2 linked regions of the Kaistia algarum genome follow. The protein of the gene in region 2 interacts with the protein of the main gene of each other region in a pairwise test. Links are inferred from orthologs where the notes say so. Each region holds a gene or a part of one and is shown on either strand. Other genes may lie near its edges.

Region 1 (2,794 bases), on a different replicon or contig from region 2:
GGGGCCCATGGTCGACGAAACGGCGACACGCTGTACGAAGGTGCCCTTGGCGCCGGAAGGACGAGCCTTCTGAACGGCATCCGTGAACGCCTTGATGTTCTCGACCAGCTTCTCGGCGTCGAAGCTCGCCTTGCCGATGCCGGCATGGATGATACCAGCCTTCTCGACGCGGAACTCGACCGAGCCACCCTTGGCGCCCTTGACGGCGGTGGTGACGTCCATCGTCACCGTGCCGACCTTCGGGTTCGGCATCAGGCCGCGCGGGCCCAGCACCTTACCGAGGCGACCGACGAGCGGCATCATGTCCGGGGTCGCGATGCAGCGATCGAACTCGATCGTGCCACCCTGGACGATCTCCAGCAGATCTTCGGCGCCGACGATGTCGGCACCGGCGGCCTTCGCCTCGTCAGCCTTGGCACCGCGCGCGAACACCGCGACGCGGACCGTGCGGCCCGAGCCGTTCGGGAGCGAGCAGACGCCGCGGACCATCTGGTCGGCGTGACGCGGATCGACGCCGAGATTGAGCGAAACCTCGATCGTCTCGTCGAACTTGGCGGTCGCACGGCTCTTGATCATCGAGACGGCCTCGGAGATCGGGTAGAGCTTGGTACGGTCGATGCCCTCGCGGGACTTCAGAACGCGCTTTCCGTGATGAGCCATGATCAGTCAACCACCTGCAGGCCCATAGACCGGGCGGAACCTTCGATCATCAGGGCCGCGGCCTCGACGTTCTCGGCGTTCAGATCCTTGAGCTTCTTCGAAGCGATCTCCAGGCACTGAGCCTTCGTGACCGACCCGGCAGGAGCGCCCTTGCCCGGAGTCTTCGAACCAGCGGCGACGCCAGCGGCCTTCTTCAGGAAGAAGCTGACCGGAGCCGTCTTCATCACAAAAGTGAAGGACTTGTCCTGGTAGTAGGTAATGACCACCGGAACGGGCGAGCCCTTTTCCATTTCCTGGGTCTGCGCGTTGAACGACTTGCAGAACTCCATGATGTTGATACCGCGCTGGCCGAGCGCGGGGCCGATCGGCGGCGACGGAGTAGCCGAGCCGGCCTTCACCTGAAGCTTCAGGTAGCCTGCAACTTTCTTTGCCATTTTGCTTCCTTTCCCATGCCGGCGACCCGCCGACGAGGTGGACCGACATCACGTCGGGCCGTGCCGGCGAAAACCGGCGAGGAATGGCGTGGTACGGTGTCGACGCTTGGCGAGCGCCGCATCCTCCCACGCCCGGACGATCAGATCTTCTCGACCTGACCGTATTCGAGCTCCACCGGAGTGGCGCGCCCGAAAATCGAAACCGCGACCTTGAGCCGGGCGCGAACCTCATCGACTTCCTCGACGAGGCCATTGAACGAAGCGAAGGGGCCATCCGCGACGCGGACCTGCTCACCGACCTCGAACGAGACCGACGGCTTCGGCCGCTCGACGCCCTCCTGCACCTGGTGCAGGATCCGGTTGGCCTCGCCTTCCGAAATCGGCATCGGCTTGTTGTCCGAACCGAGGAAGCCGGTGACCTTCGGCGTGTTCTTGATCAAATGATAGGCGTCGTCCGTAAGCGCCATCTTCACCAGGACATAGCCCGGGAAGAACTTGCGCTCGGCGTCGACCTTGCGGCCGCGACGCACCTCGACGACCTTCTCGGTCGGAACAAGGATCTGGTCGAAGAGGTCGGCAAGCCCGCGCTGCTCGGCTTGCTCACGGATCGATTCCGCGACCTTCTTCTCGAAATTCGAATAGGCGTGAACGATATACCACCGCTTGTCCATCAATGTGCTCCGCCTAGCGTCCGACGCCGAGCAGGAACTGGACGCCCCAACTCAGGAGGAAATCGGCGAGAGTGAAGAACAGCGACGCGGCAATGGCCATGACGAAAACCATGACAGTCGTAATCGCGGCCTCGCGGCGCGACGGCCAAACGACTTTCGATACCTCCGCCCGGACTTGCTGGAGGAATGTAAAAGGATTTGTTTTGGTGGCCATTACCCGCTCACGGCTTGCGGGCGCGCAAACAAAAGTCTGCGCACCGCGCTGGGAAGCGTTACATAGAACCGTTCGAACGATTCCTCAAGTGTTAAATTGGCAGGGGCAGTAGGATTCGAACCTACGACCTACGGTTTTGGAGACCGTCGCTCTACCAGCTGAGCTATACCCCTCCACGTCCGGACATGCCGAGCGCGGCGATTACATAGCCGCCTCGCGTCCCGGACGCAATCCCTGCTCTGAAGCCTGGCCGGGGATCATCCCCGCACATCGCGCCATCCTCCCTCACCCGGCGCGAGCGAGCGGCTCCGGGCCGATGTAGCGCGCATCAGGGCGGATGAGGCTGCCTTCCGCCTGCTGCTCCAGCGCATGGGCGATCCAGCCGGCACTCCGCGCCGCCGCGAAAACGGCGGTAAAGCCTGTGCGCGGGATGCCGAGCCGCTCCAGAAGCAGTGCGGTATAGAATTCGACATTGACGTCCAACCGGCGCCCGGCCTTGCGGCGGGCCAGCACTGTGAGTGCCGCCTTTTCGACGGCACCGGCAAAGGCAAGCCGCCCCTCGCCGGCGAAATTGTCCGAATCGCCAGAGTCGACGGTTCCCAGTCCGGCGAGCACGGAGCGGAGCACGTCGGCGCGGGGATCTCGGACCCGGTAGGCACGGTGTCCGAAGCCCATGATTCGTTCGCCGGCGGCGATTCGGGCCTCGATCCAATCCTCGGCATGTTCCGGACGCCCGATCGAATCGAGCATGTCGAGGACGGGGCCGGGCGCGCCGCCGTGCAAGCGCCCCTTCAATGCCGACAGCGCGGCGATCA
Region 2 (15,797 bases):
GCGATCCTGCATCTGCTCTATTCGCGCTTCTTCACCCGCGCGTTGAAGGCCTGTGGCCGGATCTCGGTGGCCGAGCCTTTCGCGGGTCTCTTCACGCAGGGCATGATCGTCCACGAGACCTATAAGGACGCGGCGGGCAAGTGGCTCTTCCCCGAGGAGGTCGAGAAGCGCTCCGACGGAACTTCGGTGAAGCGCGGCACCGAGGAACCGGTGACGGTCGGCCCGCCCGAGAAGATGTCCAAGTCGAAGAAGAACGTCGTGCCGCCGGAAATCGTCGCCGACAGCTACGGCGTCGATTGCGCGCGCTGGTTCATGCTCTCCGACACCCCGCCGGAGCGGGACAGCGAATGGACCGAGGCCGGCATCGAGGGCGCCTGGCGCTTCACGCAGCGCATCTGGCGTCTCATCAACGAGGCGGTCGAGCTCGCCGGTCCCGCCGCCACCTCAACGCCCGCCGAATTCGGCCCCGAGGCGACCGCGCTGCGCCGCAATGCGCATCGTCTGATCGCCAATGTCGAGGAAGATTTCGACCGCCTGCGGTTCAACGTGGCGGTGGCGCGCGTCCACAGCTTCGCCAACGGCTTTGCCGACGCGCTCGCCAGCGCGCGCGGCCGGGGAGCGGATCTTCCGGCCGATCTCGCCTTCGCGCTGCTGGAAGCCTCGCGTTATCTGGTGGCCGCGATCGGTCCGATGATCCCGCATCTGGCAGAAGAATGCTGGACGGTTCTCGGCGGCGAGGGCCTCGCGGCGGAGGCTGCCTGGCCGACTGCCGACCAGGCGCTCCTTGCCGAGGAGGACATGTTGCTGCCGGTTCAGATCAACGGCAAGAAACGCGCCGAATTGACCATCTCGGCAACGGCCTCCGATGCTGATATTGAGAAGGCGGTCATGTCGCTCGACGGCGTCGTTCGCGCTCTCGAGGGCCGTCCGCCGCGTAAGATCGTCATCGTTCCGAAAAGGATCGTCAATGTCGTCGTCTGATCGCCACCCCGATGCGACGAGGCACCCGACGCGCCGTGGCGCGGTGCTGATGTTCGCGACGCTCGCCATGCTGGCAGGCTGCACGGTCCGACCCGTTTACATGCCGGTCGCGGGCAATCAATTCAGCAGTGTCGATCTTTCGATGATCTCGGTCGTGGGCGGCTTCGATCGTGTCGGTCAGGAAGTGCGCAACAACCTGGTCTTCATCTTCACCGGCGGCAGGACGCCACCGCCGCCGAAATATACGCTCAACATCGAAGTCAAAAATTCCGAGTCACGCCTCGGTTTCACGACCGATTCCCTTGCGCCGGCCTATCAAGTTTCGATCGAGGTCAAGTTCGAGGTCAAGACGATCGCCGACGATCGTGTATTGATTCGCTCTTCATCGATTGGTCTTGCCTCCTATAACCGCTCGAACCAGAGCTTCGCCAACGAGCGCGCACGGATCGACGCGGAGAACCGGGCGGCCAAGTCGGTTGCCGACGAGATCAACCTGCGCATTGCGCTGGCGATCGCCAAGGACAAGCCCCCGGCCCCGGTCTATGTGCCGAAGGGCCCGAACCTTCCGCCGGGCGCGACGCCGGAAGTCATGAGCAACAACATGCAAAGCGGGTAGGGCGCGGGCCGCTTCATCGAAGCGGTTGCAGGCCTCCGCCTTCGGGAAATCGCGCCTTCGTGGCGGGCCGCTTTTCAGGCCGCTGAATTCGTTCTGGGGAGACCGCGCATGGTTGCCGTTCGCCAACAGGACGTCGACCGCATCTTGAGCCGGCCTGACCCTGCCCAGCGGGTCATCCTGCTTTACGGCTCCGATGGCGGGCTCGTCTCGGAGCGTGCTGCTTCCTTCGCTCGAACGGTTCTGGCCGGCGCCGATGACGCGTTCGGACTGGTCCGGCTTGATTCATCCGAGATCGCATCCGATCCCGGACGGCTCGCCGATGAAGCCCATACCATTCCGCTTTTCGGCGGCTCCCGCGTCATCCGCGTCCGCGTGTCGGGCAACCGACCCATCCTGAATGCCGTCGAGGCGGTACTTCGTTCGCCGCCTAAGGATAGCTGGATCGTTCTGGAGGCAGGCGAGATTCGCAAGGGCGTGGGCCTCCGCAAGCTCTGCGAGGCCGCGCCCGGCGCGGCCGCCATTGCCTGCTATGCGGACGAAGGCCCAGCGCTAGAGCGATTGATAGACAGCGAACTATCGGCCTTCCGCCTCGATCCCGAAGCACGCGCGCTACTGCGCACGCTGCTGGGTTCGGACAGGCTGGCAAGCCGCTCGGAGCTCTCCAAACTGGCGCTCTTCGCCCGCGGACAGGCGACAATCAACGTCGAAGATATACGTACCGTCATTGGCGATGGCGGGGGCTTCGCGGCCGACGACGCTGTCGATGCGGCGGCCACGGGCGATGCCGAGGGCCTCGACCGGAATTATCGCCGCATCCTGGCCTCCGGCACGCCGGCCTACGTCGTCGCCTCGGCGGCGCTGCGCTATTTCCAGCATCTTCACCGCATCCGCGCCGCCATCGAAGCTGGAGAATCGACGCAAAGCGCGATGGACCGCGCCGGCGGAGCTATCTTCTTTCAGCGCAAGGCGAAGCTCGAACAGGCGGTTCGGGTCTGGACGGGCGACCGGGTACTCTCCGCGCTGGAACGTCTCGACCGCGCCATCCTCGACAGCCGCCTGAAGGCCGCAATCGGCGACGAGATCATCGGCCAGGCCCTCCTCTCGATCGCTGTCCTGGCCCGCCAGGCTCGCCGCCTCACGACGTAAAGCGGAGCGGACCCTCCCTCGGGGTTGAGACCCTGGCGCTCGGACCGCGGTGGCGGCGGGATCGCAAATAGCTATTGAAGGATGCGGGTGGCGATCAGCGGCACTTATGCGTCGCCAACGCCCGCTATTCTCGCTTGAGCAGCCGGCATACCCCGTCGAGCTGCTCAAGCGTGCTGTATCCGACGCGAAGCGTGCCCGAACCATCGCGCCGGTGATCGATCGTGACGACGAGGCCGAGCATGTCGGAAAGCAGACGCTCCAAGGCCCGGGTGTCGGCATCCTTTTCCGGACGCGGCTTCGTCTCGCCGCGCCTCGGCTCCTGCTGCGTCAGCGCCTCGGCATCACGCACGGTGAGCCCGCCCTCGACAATCCGGGCCGCGACGGCCGCCGGATCATTGACGGTGACCAACGCACGCGCATGTCCGGCCGTCAGCTTGCCCTCACGCAGATAGGTCTTGACGCTGTCGGGCAGCTTCAACAGCCGCAGCGTATTGGCGACATGCGGCCGGCTCTTGCCGATGACATCGGCGAGCGCCGTCTGGGTATAATCGAACTCGTCGATCAGCTGCTGGTAGCCGAGCGCTTCTTCCAGCGCATTGAGATCGGCGCGCTGCACATTTTCAATGATGGCGAGTTCGAGCGCCTCCTTGTCGGAAACGTCGTTGATGATGACCGGGACGTCGTGCAGGCCAGCGCGCTGGGCGGCGCGCCAACGCCGCTCGCCGGCGATGATCTCATAGGCCTCGCCGCCGCCGCGCACTGGACGAACCAGGATCGGCTGAACGATCCCCTTCTCGCGGATCGACGCCGTCAGATCGGCAAGATCCGCCTCTTCGAAGGACTTGCGCGGATTGCGCGGATTGGGCGACAGGAAGGCGACGGGAACCCGTCGCGACGAGCGAGAGCGCTCATTGACCACCGCCTCCGTATCGACATCGCCGATCAAAGCTGCCAGGCCGCGGCCGAGGCGTCGGCGAGATCCATCTTCGAAACTCATGAGGATACTCCCGGGCTAGTCGAATGATATTCCGGCCGCGACATCGTCATGCCGCCCGCAGGCGCTTCTCGCGCTGGATGATCTCGGAAGCGAGCCGCAGATAGGCCTGGCTGCCCGTCGATTTGAAATCATAGAGCAGCACCGGCTTGCCATGCGACGGCGCCTCGGAAATGCGGACATTGCGCGGGATGATCGTGTCATAGACGGCGGCGCCCATATGGGCGCGCACATCCGCCACCACCTGGCCGGCGAGATTGTTGCGGCTATCGAACATGGTCATGACGATGCCATGGATCGAAAGCTCCGGATTGAGCGCCTGCTTGACCTGCTCGACCGTCAGCAGCAACTGGCTGAGCCCCTCCAGCGCGAAGAACTCGCATTGCAGGGGCACCAGGATCGAATGCGACGCCGACAGCGCGTTGATGGTCAAGAGGTTCAGAGACGGCGGGCAATCGACCAGGACATAGGTATAGTTTCGGCCACGAATCGATTCCGCGCGCTGCATATGACTGGCGAGGGCGCGGCGTAGACGGAAGGCGCGATCGGATCGGCTCGCAATCTCCAGCTCGACGCCGAGGAGATCCATCGTCGACGGCGCAACCGAGAGCCGAGGCACGGCGGTCTCGACGACGATTTCCGACAGAACGGCATCGCCCACCATCAGATCATAAGTCGAGCGCAGCCGGCTCCGGCGGTCGATGCCGAGCCCGGTCGAGGCATTGCCCTGCGGATCGAGATCGACGATCAACACCTCCTCGCCGATCGCAGCCAGCGCCGTGCCGAGATTGATCGCCGTCGTCGTCTTGCCCACGCCGCCCTTCTGATTCGCAAGCGAGATCACCCTCGGATGCGGAGGAAGCAGGGAGGGGGGCGAATAGTTCTCATTCAGGGTCATCGGAGGCCTCTTCCAATGAACTATTAACCCGCCGGACGGCGCTCCGCCCGAAGGATCTCGACGACGGAACTGTCCGCGTCGATCATGCTCTTGTGTCTTACCAGATCGAGCGACCAAGATTTAGAGGCTTCTCTCAGTTCCCCCTCGAAATCTGCACCTTTATGAAAGGCTGCGCGGGCGCCAGAGGCGAACAGGGGTTCGCTGAGGTCGAGAAGCGAAACGAGCGGCGCCAGCGCGCGGGCACTGACATAGTCGACCGGCTCGACGAAATGCTTCAGAACCGATTCGATCCGCCCTTCATGCACCATCGCCGGCGCGCCAGTCTCCCGGACGACGGTTCGGAGGAAGGCGCATTTGCGCTGATTGCTCTCGACGAGGTGCACCGCGGCTCCATCGCGGCCCGTTAGTAGAATCGCGGTGACCAAGCCTGGAAGTCCGGCGCCGCTGCCAAGATCCGCCCATCTGAGAGCCGCAGGAAACAGGGCGACGAGTTGGGCCGAATCCGCGATGTGTCGCCGCCAGATCTGGTCCATGGTCTTCGGGGAAACGAGATTTTGCGCCGGCTGCCACTTTCGGAGCAGCGCCACATAGATCTCGAGCCGCGCCATTGTTTCACGTGAAACAGGGAGGATCCGCGCAATCGCCCCGGGCCCGTCTACGACGGCGCTCGCCGGCCTTCGAAGGCCGCCCATCCCACCATCGCTCATGCCACACCTCGTATGGCTGGGCGCCGGCTCCGCGCAAGGATCAAGGCCAAGGCCGACGGTGTCATTCCCTCGATCCGGGCTGCTTGCCCAAGCGTGCCAGGACGGACCAACGACAGCCGCTGCTTCAGTTCGTTCGAAAGCCCATCCATGGCGCTGAAATCTATATCCTCAGGCAGCGCGACACCTTCGTCGCGACGTACCGCTTCAATGTCATGGCGCTGCCGATCGAGATAGACGGCATATTTCGCATCCGATTCGATTTGCGCCAGCACACCCACCTCAAACAAGCTCAGTTCTGGCCAAATCGCGGCGAGACGCTGCGGCGTGACATCCGGATAGGCCAGGAGATCGAAGGCGCTGCGCCGGACGCCATCCTGATTGACGCTCAGACCATGCCGCGCCGCCTCGGTCGGCGTCAGGTTCGCCGCGTGAAACGCGTCACGCGCCGCAACGAGCGCCGCTAGCTTCTCGCCATACCGGCGGCGACGTTCCATCCCCACGACACCGAGCGCATCGCCCCAAGCGGTCAGACGCTGGTCAGCATTGTCGGCACGCAACGACAAACGATATTCGGCGCGGGATGTGAACATGCGGTAGGGCTCGCTAACGCCGCGCGTGACGAGATCGTCAATCATAACGCCGATATAGCTGTCGGAGCGCGCCATAACGACGCCGTCCCGGCCACCGGCCCGCAGCGCCCCGTTCAAGCCGGCAACAATGCCCTGCGCCGCGGCCTCCTCATAGCCCGTCGTGCCATTGATCTGTCCCGCCAGAAACAAGCCGGCGACCCGCTTCGTTTCCAGCGTCGGATGCAATTCGCGCGGATCGACATGATCATACTCAATCGCATAACCGGGACGCAGGATCACCGCGTTCTCAAGCCCCGGAATCGACGCGACCAGCGCCCGCTGCACGTCTTCAGGCAGCGAAGTCGAGATGCCGTTGGGATAGACCGTCGGATCGTCGAGCCCCTCCGGCTCCAGGAAGATCTGATGCCCGTCCCGCTCGCCGAAGCGGACGACCTTGTCCTCGATGCTTGGACAATAGCGCGGTCCGCGGCTTTCGATCTGGCCGGAATACATCGGCGACCGCGCCAGGTTGGCCCGGATGACACGATGCGTTTCGTCCCCCGTCCGGGTGATAAAGCAGTCCACCTGTGGCCGTGTGATTGCCTTGGTCAGGGTCGAGAACGGCTCCGGCTCGTCATCGCCCTTCTGGCGCTCGAGGCTGGCCCAATCGATCGTCCGTCCATCCAGCCGCGGCGGTGTCCCGGTCTTGAGTCGCGCCAGCCGAAAACCCGCGCGCTCCAGCGTGCGCGACAGGCCCATGGCCGGCTGCTCGCCCATTCTCCCCGCTGGAAAGGACCGCTCGCCGATATGAATGAGGCCGCGCAGAAACGTACCGGTGGTAATGACGACGCTGGCGCAGGTCAGATCACGGCCATCCGCTAGGCGAACGGATTGAACCGCACCGTCCGAGACGACGATATCGTCGGCCTCGCCTTCAACGACGGTCAGATTGTGCGTCCCTGCGATCGCCGCCTGCATCGCCTCGCGATAGAGCTTGCGATCGGCCTGCGCACGCGGGCCGCGCACGGCCGGACCCTTGCGCCGATTGAGCAGACGAAACTGGATACCCGCCGCATCAGCAACCCGGCCCATCAATCCGTCCAGAGCATCGATCTCGCGAACGAGATGGCCCTTGCCCAGACCACCGATCGCCGGGTTGCAGGACATGATCCCGATCGTGGCGTGGCTGTGGGTGACCAGCGCCGTGCGGGCGCCCATGCGCGCGGCGGCAGCGGCGGCCTCGCAGCCCGCATGACCGCCACCGATCACGACGACATCAAACGCGCTCCTGGCGTCGTCCATGGTTCATCAAACTCCGAGGAAATGGGTTCGGCTGTCAGACCGCACGCGGAACCGCGCCTTGGCCCGACAATAGCCGCACCGCAAGGCCATAGCCGCAACCGTGCCTGTCGTCAAAGCCACAACTGTTTCACGTGAAACAACGCCGCCAATTACACCGCTTTCGCAGCAGCTCACTTTCCGATGCAGAACTCACGAAAGATCACGTCAAGCCATTCATCCACATCGATCCGCCCCGTTAGCCGGCCGATGGCATCGCCGGCCTGCCGCAAGCGCTCGGCCTTGAGCTCGGCCGCCGTCTCCCCGACCGCGAAGCGCAATGCCGTAACGGCGGTGCCGAGTTCCCGCCGCTGCCGCTCCCGTGTTATCAGGGCGGCCGGACGTGGGTTCAACAGGCCTAGCGCCGTGACGATCGCCGCCTTCAGATCCCCGAGCCCGGAACCGTTGGCTGCCGAAACCGCCACGTCATATTGGTTCGGACCCGAATCGATCCGTGCGAGATCCGTTTTCGTCCTTACGCGGATCACACCTCTGATCGTCGACGGCAGATCCTCCGGGGCCGCGATCTCGCCGTCGGAGAGGACGAGCACAAGGTCCGCCGCCCCGCCGCGAACCCTGGCACGCCGAACCCCCTCGCTCTCGACCAACCCAGTCGTCTCGCGAAGTCCGGCAGTATCGACCAGAGTCACCGCGTAACCTTCCAGATCCATGGCGACCTCGATCATATCGCGCGTCGTACCGGCTTCGGCCGTCACGATGGCCACATCCCGTCGCGCCAAGGCGTTCAGCAGGCTCGATTTGCCAACATTGGGAGCGCCGAGCAGCACCACTTCGAAGCCCGAACGGACGCGCTCGCCAAAATCCGCCGCCCGCAGATGGCCTTCCATCTCCTGTGCCACGGCCTCCGCGACTTCATCCGCCGCCGAGCCGATCAACTCCGGCACGTCGTCCTCATCGCTGAAATCCAGCTCGGCCTCCAGATATGCCCGAGCCTGGATAAGCCGCGCCCGCCAGTCCTCGGCGATTTTCCGCATGGCTCCGCCGGCAACGCCGACCGCCTGGCGACGCTGCGCTTCCGTCTCCGCCGCGATCAGATCCGAGAGACCCTCTACCTCGGTCAGGTCGGCCTTGCCATTGGCGAAGGCCCGACGTGTGAACTCGCCCGCTTCCGCCGGCCGGTAGCCGGGGAGCGAAGCCAGAGCGGATAGCGTGGCGGCGACAACAGCGCGTCCACCATGGACATGCAACTCCGCGACGTCCTCGCCGGTGAAGCTCCCAGGCGCTGCGAAATACAGGATCAAAGCCCGGTCGAGGCTGCCGCCCGAACGATCGCGCAGGGTTGCGAGGGTGGCGATCCGCGGCGCCGGAACATGCCCGGCCAACGTTTCGAGTCCGAATCGAATCCCGGGTCCGCTGGCCCGGATGACGGCCACGCCGGCTGGGGGCATGCCGCTGGAAAGCGCAAAGATCGTCTCGCCGCTCATTGTCATGCTCGACCCGTTGTCATTCGGCGCTACTCTCTCCCGCGAAACGATCGGAAGGCCTGACATGAGCAAAAACCTGCTGCGTCATGAGACCAGCCCCTATCTGCTGCAACATCGCGATAACCCCGTCCATTGGCGGGCCTGGAATGCGGCGGCTCTCACCGAGGCTGCGACGCTGAACCGCCCGATCCTGCTGTCCGTCGGCTATGCGGCCTGCCACTGGTGCCATGTGATGGCCCATGAATCGTTCGAGGACGTAGAGACCGCCGCCGTCATGAACGCTCTGTTCGTCAACATCAAGGTCGATCGAGAGGAGCGGCCCGACCTGGACCAGATCTATATGGCGGCGCTCCACGCGATCGGCGAGCCCGGCGGCTGGCCTCTCACCATGTTCCTGACGCCGGACGGCAAGCCGATCTGGGGCGGCACCTATTTTCCGAAACAGGCGCGCTATGGTCGTCCCGGCTTCATCGATGTGATGCGCCGTGTAGCCGAGGTCTATGCCGACGATCCAGTCGGAGTCACAGAGCAGGCAAGCTGCCTAACGGCGCACCTGTCCGCGCCGCCGAGGCAGGATCGCACGGCCCAGCTCGACGGGGCCTTGCTGGACCAGGCGGGACATTCCCTGCTCGGCGTCATGGACCCCGAGCTAGGTGGAACGCGTGGCGCCCCGAAATTCCCGAATTTCCCGCTCCTGGACTTCCTCGCCCGGAGCGCCGAGCGGACCGGCCGCGTCGACCTGACGGAAGCCGTCGACGCCGCGCTTCACGGCATGACCGCAGGCGGCATCTTCGATCATGTCGGCGGCGGTCTCGCGCGCTATTCGACCGATCCGAAATGGCTTGTGCCGCATTTCGAGAAGATGCTGTCCGACAATGGATTGCTGCTCGAACGTCTAGCCTTCGCGGTCCCGCTCGACGAGCCCGACCACCTGTTTCGTGACCGAATCGAATCGACGATTGCCTGGCTCGAGCGGGACATGCGGCTCGACAACGCGCTCTTCTGCGCCAGCCTCGATGCCGATTCCGACGGCCATGAAGGCGCCTTCTATGTCTGGCGACGCCATGACCTGGACGAACTCCTGACCGAAGCCGATGCGGGCTTCATCGCCGCGCTCTACGACATTTCAGCCGAAGGCAATTGGGAAGGCGTTTCGATCCCGAATCGTTTGCACCCCCACCCAGTGCTAAGCGAAGCGGAGGACGCTCGCCGACGTCGCATTCTTCAAACGCTGCGAATCGCGCGCGAGCGCCGCCCGCATCCTGCCCGCGACGACAAGCAACTCACCGACTGGAACGCCTTCGCCATTGCCGGCCTTGCGGCAGCCGCCTTTCGGCTGGATCGATCGGACTGGCTCGCTCTCGCAGTCGATGCCTTCGCGGCAACGGGGACTATCCTCCAGCTGGCCGGAAGGCCGGTCCATGCCCACCGCGCTGGCCGCCATATCGGACCTGCCTTCTCGTCCGACCTCGCTGCCCTCGCCCATGCCGCGCTCTCGCTGCATCGCGCGACGCAGGACACCGCCTATATCGACGAGGCCATCCGGCTGCTGGGCCTCCTTGACAGCCACCACGCGACCGGCGATGGCGGATACTTCTTCACGGCCGACGATGCCGAACCGCTAATCCAGCGTCGACGCGACCGACAGGATGACGCCGCGCCCAACGCGCACGGTCTGGCGGCCGATGCACTCATCCGCCTCTGGTCGCTGACGGGAGAGGACCGCTTCCGCGCCGAGGCCGACGCGCTCCTGGCCGCGGCGGGCGGCAGTATCGCGGCCAACGCCTTCGGCGCGGCAAGCCTTCTCGCCGCGCTCAATCTGCGCATCCGTGTGAGGAGTATCGTTATCGTGGCGCCAAATGTCGAGGCCGCCGAGCCCCTGCGCCGCGTCGTCGCTCAGAACTGGCGCTCGAACTGGACGCTGGATATCCGGACGGACGGAGCCACGTTGCCGTCCGATCATCCCGCCCATGGCCGCGGCGCCATCGAGGGCCGCGCGACCGCCTATCTGTGCCGGGAAGGCTCGTGCTCGCTGCCGATCCAGGAACCCGCCGAATTGGCAGATCAGCTGGTCGAAGGCTGAACCGGACCGCGACAAGCGCCTCCGCGGTCCCGCGGAAGCGCTCCGCTTCCGGATTCCGATCAGGTATTCATCTGATCGAAGAAGTCCGAATTGCTCTTGGTCTGCTTGAGCTTGTCGAGCAGGAATTCGATCGCGTCGACCGTGCCCATCGGCATGAGGATGCGGCGGAGCACATACATCTTCTTGAGCACATCCGGCGGAACCAACAGCTCCTCCTTGCGCGTACCCGAGCGGGTGATGTCGATCGCGGGGAAGGTGCGCTTGTCCGCGACCTTGCGGTCGAGGATGATTTCCGAGTTGCCCGTGCCCTTGAACTCTTCGAAAATGACTTCGTCCATGCGGCTGCCGGTATCGATCAGGGCCGTGGCGATAATCGTCAGCGAACCACCTTCTTCGATATTGCGCGCGGCGCCGAAGAAGCGCTTCGGCCGCTGCAGCGCATTGGCATCGACGCCGCCGGTCAGCACCTTGCCGGACGATGGCACGACGGTGTTGTAGGCACGGCCGAGGCGTGTGATCGAATCGAGCAGGATCACGACGTCGCGGCCATGTTCGACCAGCCGCTTCGCCTTTTCGATGACCATCTCGGCGACGGCGACGTGGCGCGTCGCGGGCTCGTCGAAGGTCGAGGAGATCACCTCGCCTTTCACCGAGCGCTGCATGTCGGTGACTTCTTCCGGACGTTCGTCGATCAGAAGAACGATCAGGTAGCATTCCGGATGGTTGACGGCGATCGACGACGCGATGTTCTGCAGGAACACGGTCTTGCCGGTACGCGGCGGCGCAGTGACAAGCGCGCGCTGGCCTTTGCCGAGCGGAGCCACGAGATCGATGATTCGCGGCGTCATATCCTTCGAGGCCGGAACCTCGAGTTCCATCTTGAAGCGCTCATTGGGATAAAGCGGCGTCAGATTGTCGAAATGGACCTTGTGGCGCGCCTTGTCCGGATCTTCGAAATTGATCGTGTTGACCTTGAGCAGCGCGAAATAGCGCTCGCCATCCTTGGGGCTGCGGATATAGCCCTCGACCGTGTCGCCGGTCCGCAGCGAGAAGCGGCGGATCTGGGAGGGCGACACATAGATATCGTCGGGACCCGCCAGATAGTTCGCGTCGGGGGAGCGCAGGAAGCCGAAGCCGTCCTGGAGAACCTCGACCACGCCCTGGCCGACGATCTCGACATCGTTTCCGGCCAGCTGCTTCAGGATCGCGAACATCAATTCCTGCTTGCGCAGGGTGCTCGCATTCTCGACCTCGAGCTCTTCCGCGAAGGCAAGAAGCTCCGTCGGCGATTTGGACTTGAGGTCCTGTAGTTTCATTTCACGCATGTGTCTTGCGAATCTCGCTTGGATTCAACGAAGAATGGTTCGTCAGGGGATTGGCAGAACTTCAACCAGCGGCGGCTTCAAGGGCCGGCGGTGCGGTGCTTCCATCAACCCTGGCAGGCCGACTGGCACCCGTCTGCTTCGATAAGATGCCGCACCTTAATCGCTCGAACGCCGATCGGCAAGCGCAACGCTCACGAAAGGTGTCGTTTCGTTTCAGAATGGCTTTACCACGACGAGAACGACGATAACGATCATCAGGATCGTAGGGATCTCGTTGGCAAGCCGATAGCCTCGTTCGGAGATACGATTGCGATCCGCGGCAAAGTCGCGGCGCCGGGCGGCAAGCCACATATGGAAAGCGCTCATGGCGACGACAAGGGCGAATTTCGCCATGAACCAGCCCTGCTGTGTCCAGCCGCCATCCCAGGCAAGCCAGAGACCGGCAAGCCAGGTGACGATCATCGCCGGATTCATGATGATCCGCAGCAGCTTGGCTTCCATGACCTTGAAGGTCTCGCTGGCTTCCGAACCGACCGCCGCGTGGCTGTGATAGACGAAGAGGCGGGGCAGGTAAAAAATGCCCGCCATCCAGCTGATCACCGCGATGATGTGCAGCGCCTTGATCCATTCATAGCCGGCCATCCTCGTCTCCTATCCGCGTATGCGGCGCACGAGCTGTTCGACATGCGCGATGGGCGTTTCCGGCACGATACCATGACCGAGATTGAAGATGTGGCGGGCCCCTTCCATCGCGGCAAGGATCGAATCGATACCCGCATCCAGAGCGGCACCGCCCGTAACCAGCGCCATCGGATCGAGATTGCCCTGCAAAGCGACGCGGTTCTGCGTCTCCCGCCGGATGGTCTCCAGATCCACAGTCCAGTCGAGCCCGATAGCATTGGCTTCCATCGCCGCCGCATAGGCCGACAGCGCCCGATCCGCGCCTTTGGGAAAACCGATGATGCGCGCACCCGGAACGCGGGCCCGCACGCCGGCTGCGATCCGGGCCGCCGGACCCAGCGACCAATTGGCAAACGATGACGGCGACAGAACGCCGGCCCAGCTATCGAAGATCTGCACAGCGTCGGCGCCAGCCTCCAACTGCGCCACCAGATAATCCGTCGAAGCGATGACCAGCGCTTCGATCAGGCGCGCAAAGGAATCAGGATCGGCCAGCCCAAAGCGACGGGAGGGCGCCTGGTCGCTCGTGCCGCGCCCGGCGATCATGTAGGTGGCAACCGTCCAGGGCGCGCCGCAGAAGCCGATCAGAGCCGTTTCCGGAGCCAATGCCGCACGAACGCGGCGCACCGTCTCGATCACCACACCGAGATCGTTGACGACGGCACCCGTCTCCCGGCTTCGGGCCAGAACCTCGACAATCCCCGCCGCATCGATCGGATCGAGCCGGGGTCCTTCGCCCTCGACGAAACGAACGTCGCGGCCAAGCGCCTTGGGGATCACCAGAATGTCGGAAAAAAGGATAGCAGCATCGAAGCCGAAGCGGCGGATCGGCTGCAATGTCACCTCGGTGGCGAGATCGGGCGAAAAGCAGAGATCGAGGAAGGAGCCTGCCTTGGCTCGCAGCTCTCGATATTCAGGAAGATAGCGTCCCGCTTGCCTCATCAGCCAGATTGGCGGAGAGGCCAGGCTCTCTCCGTCCAGCACGGCCAGCAGCGGAGAGATTGGGCGAGAGCCGGGGTCGCGCTGCACAGGCACCTTCCAATCAAGAGAGAGAGTCTAGAAATGTTTCTTCTTATTGACCGGGGATTAGCGTCATTCCTATCCATCCACAATGCGGCGCATTCGTAAGGCCACCAGCGCTGGTTTGGGCCGCTCGCAGGCACCCATGTGGAAATGTTAACGCACCCGGCGGCGCATCGGCCTGAATCTTAACGGATCTTGCCCATTCGTTAAAATTGTAACGATCTGGTCCGCTTGTTAAGAACTCGTTCATAATTGGCTATCATTACGGCTTGTCCCCGATTCCCGCGAAAGGCTCGGATTGGATCCCCAGCCCCACTGCCTGTTGATCCTTTCGAGCGGATCGGGGAGAGTTCGGCCTTGAGGCTGGAGTGGGCGATTTCGTCCCTATTTTTCCACAGCCCGGCGGAGCGACTGTGAAGAACGAGGCGCGCCACCTTCATCTCCATCTTGTCTCCGACGCGACTGGCGAGACGCTCATTACCGTCGCCCGTGCCGCTTCCGCGCAATATCCAAGCGTTGCCGTCGTCGAGCATCTCCATTCGATGACGCGGGCGCCCAAACAGGTCGAGCGGATCCTCGCCGATATCGAGCGCGAACCTGGCATCGTCCTGTTCACCCTGGTCGATCGCGCCATCGCCGATCCGCTCGAGCTGGGCTGCCGCGAGATCGCCGTGCCATGCTTCTCCGTCCTCGGCCCGGTGCTGCAACTCTTCCAATCCTATCTTGGCGCTTCCAGCGAAGGCCGTGCCGGGGCCCAGCATGCGCTGGACGGCGAATATTTCCGTCGCATCGAGGCGCTGACCTTCGCGATGATGCATGATGACGGCCAGCTCCCCGAAGAACTAGACCTCGCCGAAGTGGTGATTCTCGGCGTCAGCCGCACCTCGAAGACGCCGACGAGCATCTATCTCGCCAATCGCGGCGTGCGCGCGGCCAACATCCCGATCGTTCCCGGCGTCGCCTTGCCGGTGCAGCTCGCCGAGGCGAAGCGGCCATTGATCGTCGGGCTGATCGCGACGCCGGACCGGATCGTGCAGATGCGCGAGAACCGGCTTCTCGCCTTTTCCCAGGTTCCCGGCGGCGATGTCTATGTCGACCGCGCCGCCGTCGCCAACGAAGTGGCGGCGACACGCAAGATTTGCGCGCGCAATGGCTGGCCGGTCATCGACGTTACCCGCCGTTCTATCGAGGAAACGGCGACAGCGATCCTGGCGCTGCGCCGCGGTGAACAGAACCGAATCCGCGAGGCTCTTGGACCATGATCGTTCTCGCTTCCTCCTCCAGAGCGCGCCAGTCGCTGCTGACCCACGCCGGAATCCGCTTCGAGGCGTTATCCCCGGGCGTGGACGAGCGTCGCATCGAACGTTTGCTGGCAGCGGGTGGAGCCTCGCCTGGCGATCTCGCCATCGCGCTCGCCGATGCCAAGGCGCTCGCGGTGCTGCCGCTGCGACCCGACGATATCGTCATCGGCTCGGACCAGGTGCTGGATCTGGCGGGCGAGCGCTTCAGCAAACCTGCCGACCGGGCGGCGGCGGCCGACCAGCTGGCGCGTCTCTCCGGCCGGACCCATCGCTTGAATTCGGCAGTATCGATCGCGCGAGGCGATATCGTCGTTTGGCGCCATATCGCCACCGTCTCGCTCACGATGCGGTCGCTTTCGGAACGGGCGATTTCGCGCTATCTGGACGCCGCCGGCGAGGATGTCCTCCATTCCGTCGGCGCCTATCTGATCGAAGGCATCGGCATCCAGTTGTTCTCAGCCATAGAAGGCGATTATTTCGCGATTCTCGGCCTGCCGATGCTGCCTCTCCTCGAAGCGCTGCGCGAACTCGGCGCCCTCGAAAGTTGATCCCGCCGATGTCCGCCTTTGCCGTTCCCACCGCCTGCATCCTTGGCTGGCCCGTGCGCCATTCGCGCTCGCCTCTGATCCACCGTCATTGGCTCGGTCGCTACGGCATCGCGGGTGACTACATCCCTCATGCGGTTCCGCC

The links.
Region 1: the proteins of rho (region 2) and nusG interact in binary tests that used the Escherichia coli proteins (3 or more experiments, as listed by UniProt). The link is inferred for Kaistia algarum from one-to-one orthologs.

The regions. Positions count from the first base shown.
Region 1 is NZ_JAPKNJ010000006.1:3,539-6,332, reverse strand. It holds nusG (transcription termination/antitermination protein NusG), read right to left. Parts: upstream 1,766-2,794; coding sequence 1,235-1,765; downstream 1-1,234. Other genes in the region: OSH05_RS24880 (citrate synthase), read right to left, coding at 2,265-2,794; secE (preprotein translocase subunit SecE), read right to left, coding at 1,779-1,979; rplK (50S ribosomal protein L11), read right to left, coding at 663-1,094; rplA (50S ribosomal protein L1), read right to left, coding at 1-660. UniProt on the Escherichia coli protein: Part of the processive rRNA transcription and antitermination complex (rrnTAC). The complex forms an RNA-chaperone ring around the RNA exit tunnel of RNA polymerase (RNAP).
Region 2 is NZ_JAPKNJ010000001.1:2,061,733-2,077,529, reverse strand. The notes cover bases 9,970-12,822. They hold rho (transcription termination factor Rho), read right to left. Parts: upstream 12,103-12,822; coding sequence 10,837-12,102; downstream 9,970-10,836. Other genes in these bases: hemE (uroporphyrinogen decarboxylase), read right to left, coding at 12,754-12,822; hemJ (protoporphyrinogen oxidase HemJ), read right to left, coding at 12,316-12,744; OSH05_RS10045 (thioredoxin domain-containing protein), read left to right, coding at 9,970-10,777. Also shown: leuS (leucine--tRNA ligase), read left to right, coding at 1-981; LPS assembly lipoprotein LptE, read left to right, coding at 968-1,597; holA (DNA polymerase III subunit delta), read left to right, coding at 1,706-2,743; OSH05_RS10070 (ParB/RepB/Spo0J family partition protein), read right to left, coding at 2,868-3,740; OSH05_RS10065 (ParA family protein), read right to left, coding at 3,787-4,635; 16S rRNA (guanine(527)-N(7))-methyltransferase RsmG, read right to left, coding at 4,659-5,243; tRNA uridine-5-carboxymethylaminomethyl(34) synthesis enzyme MnmG, read right to left, coding at 5,339-7,213; tRNA uridine-5-carboxymethylaminomethyl(34) synthesis GTPase MnmE, read right to left, coding at 7,384-8,694; more of OSH05_RS10045, read left to right, coding at 8,759-9,969; more of hemE, read right to left, coding at 12,823-13,785; OSH05_RS10025 (pyruvate, water dikinase regulatory protein), read left to right, coding at 14,220-15,068; OSH05_RS10020 (Maf family protein), read left to right, coding at 15,065-15,655; OSH05_RS10015 (shikimate dehydrogenase), read left to right, coding at 15,664-15,797. UniProt on the Escherichia coli protein: Facilitates transcription termination by a mechanism that involves Rho binding to the nascent RNA, activation of Rho's RNA-dependent ATPase activity, and release of the mRNA from the DNA template.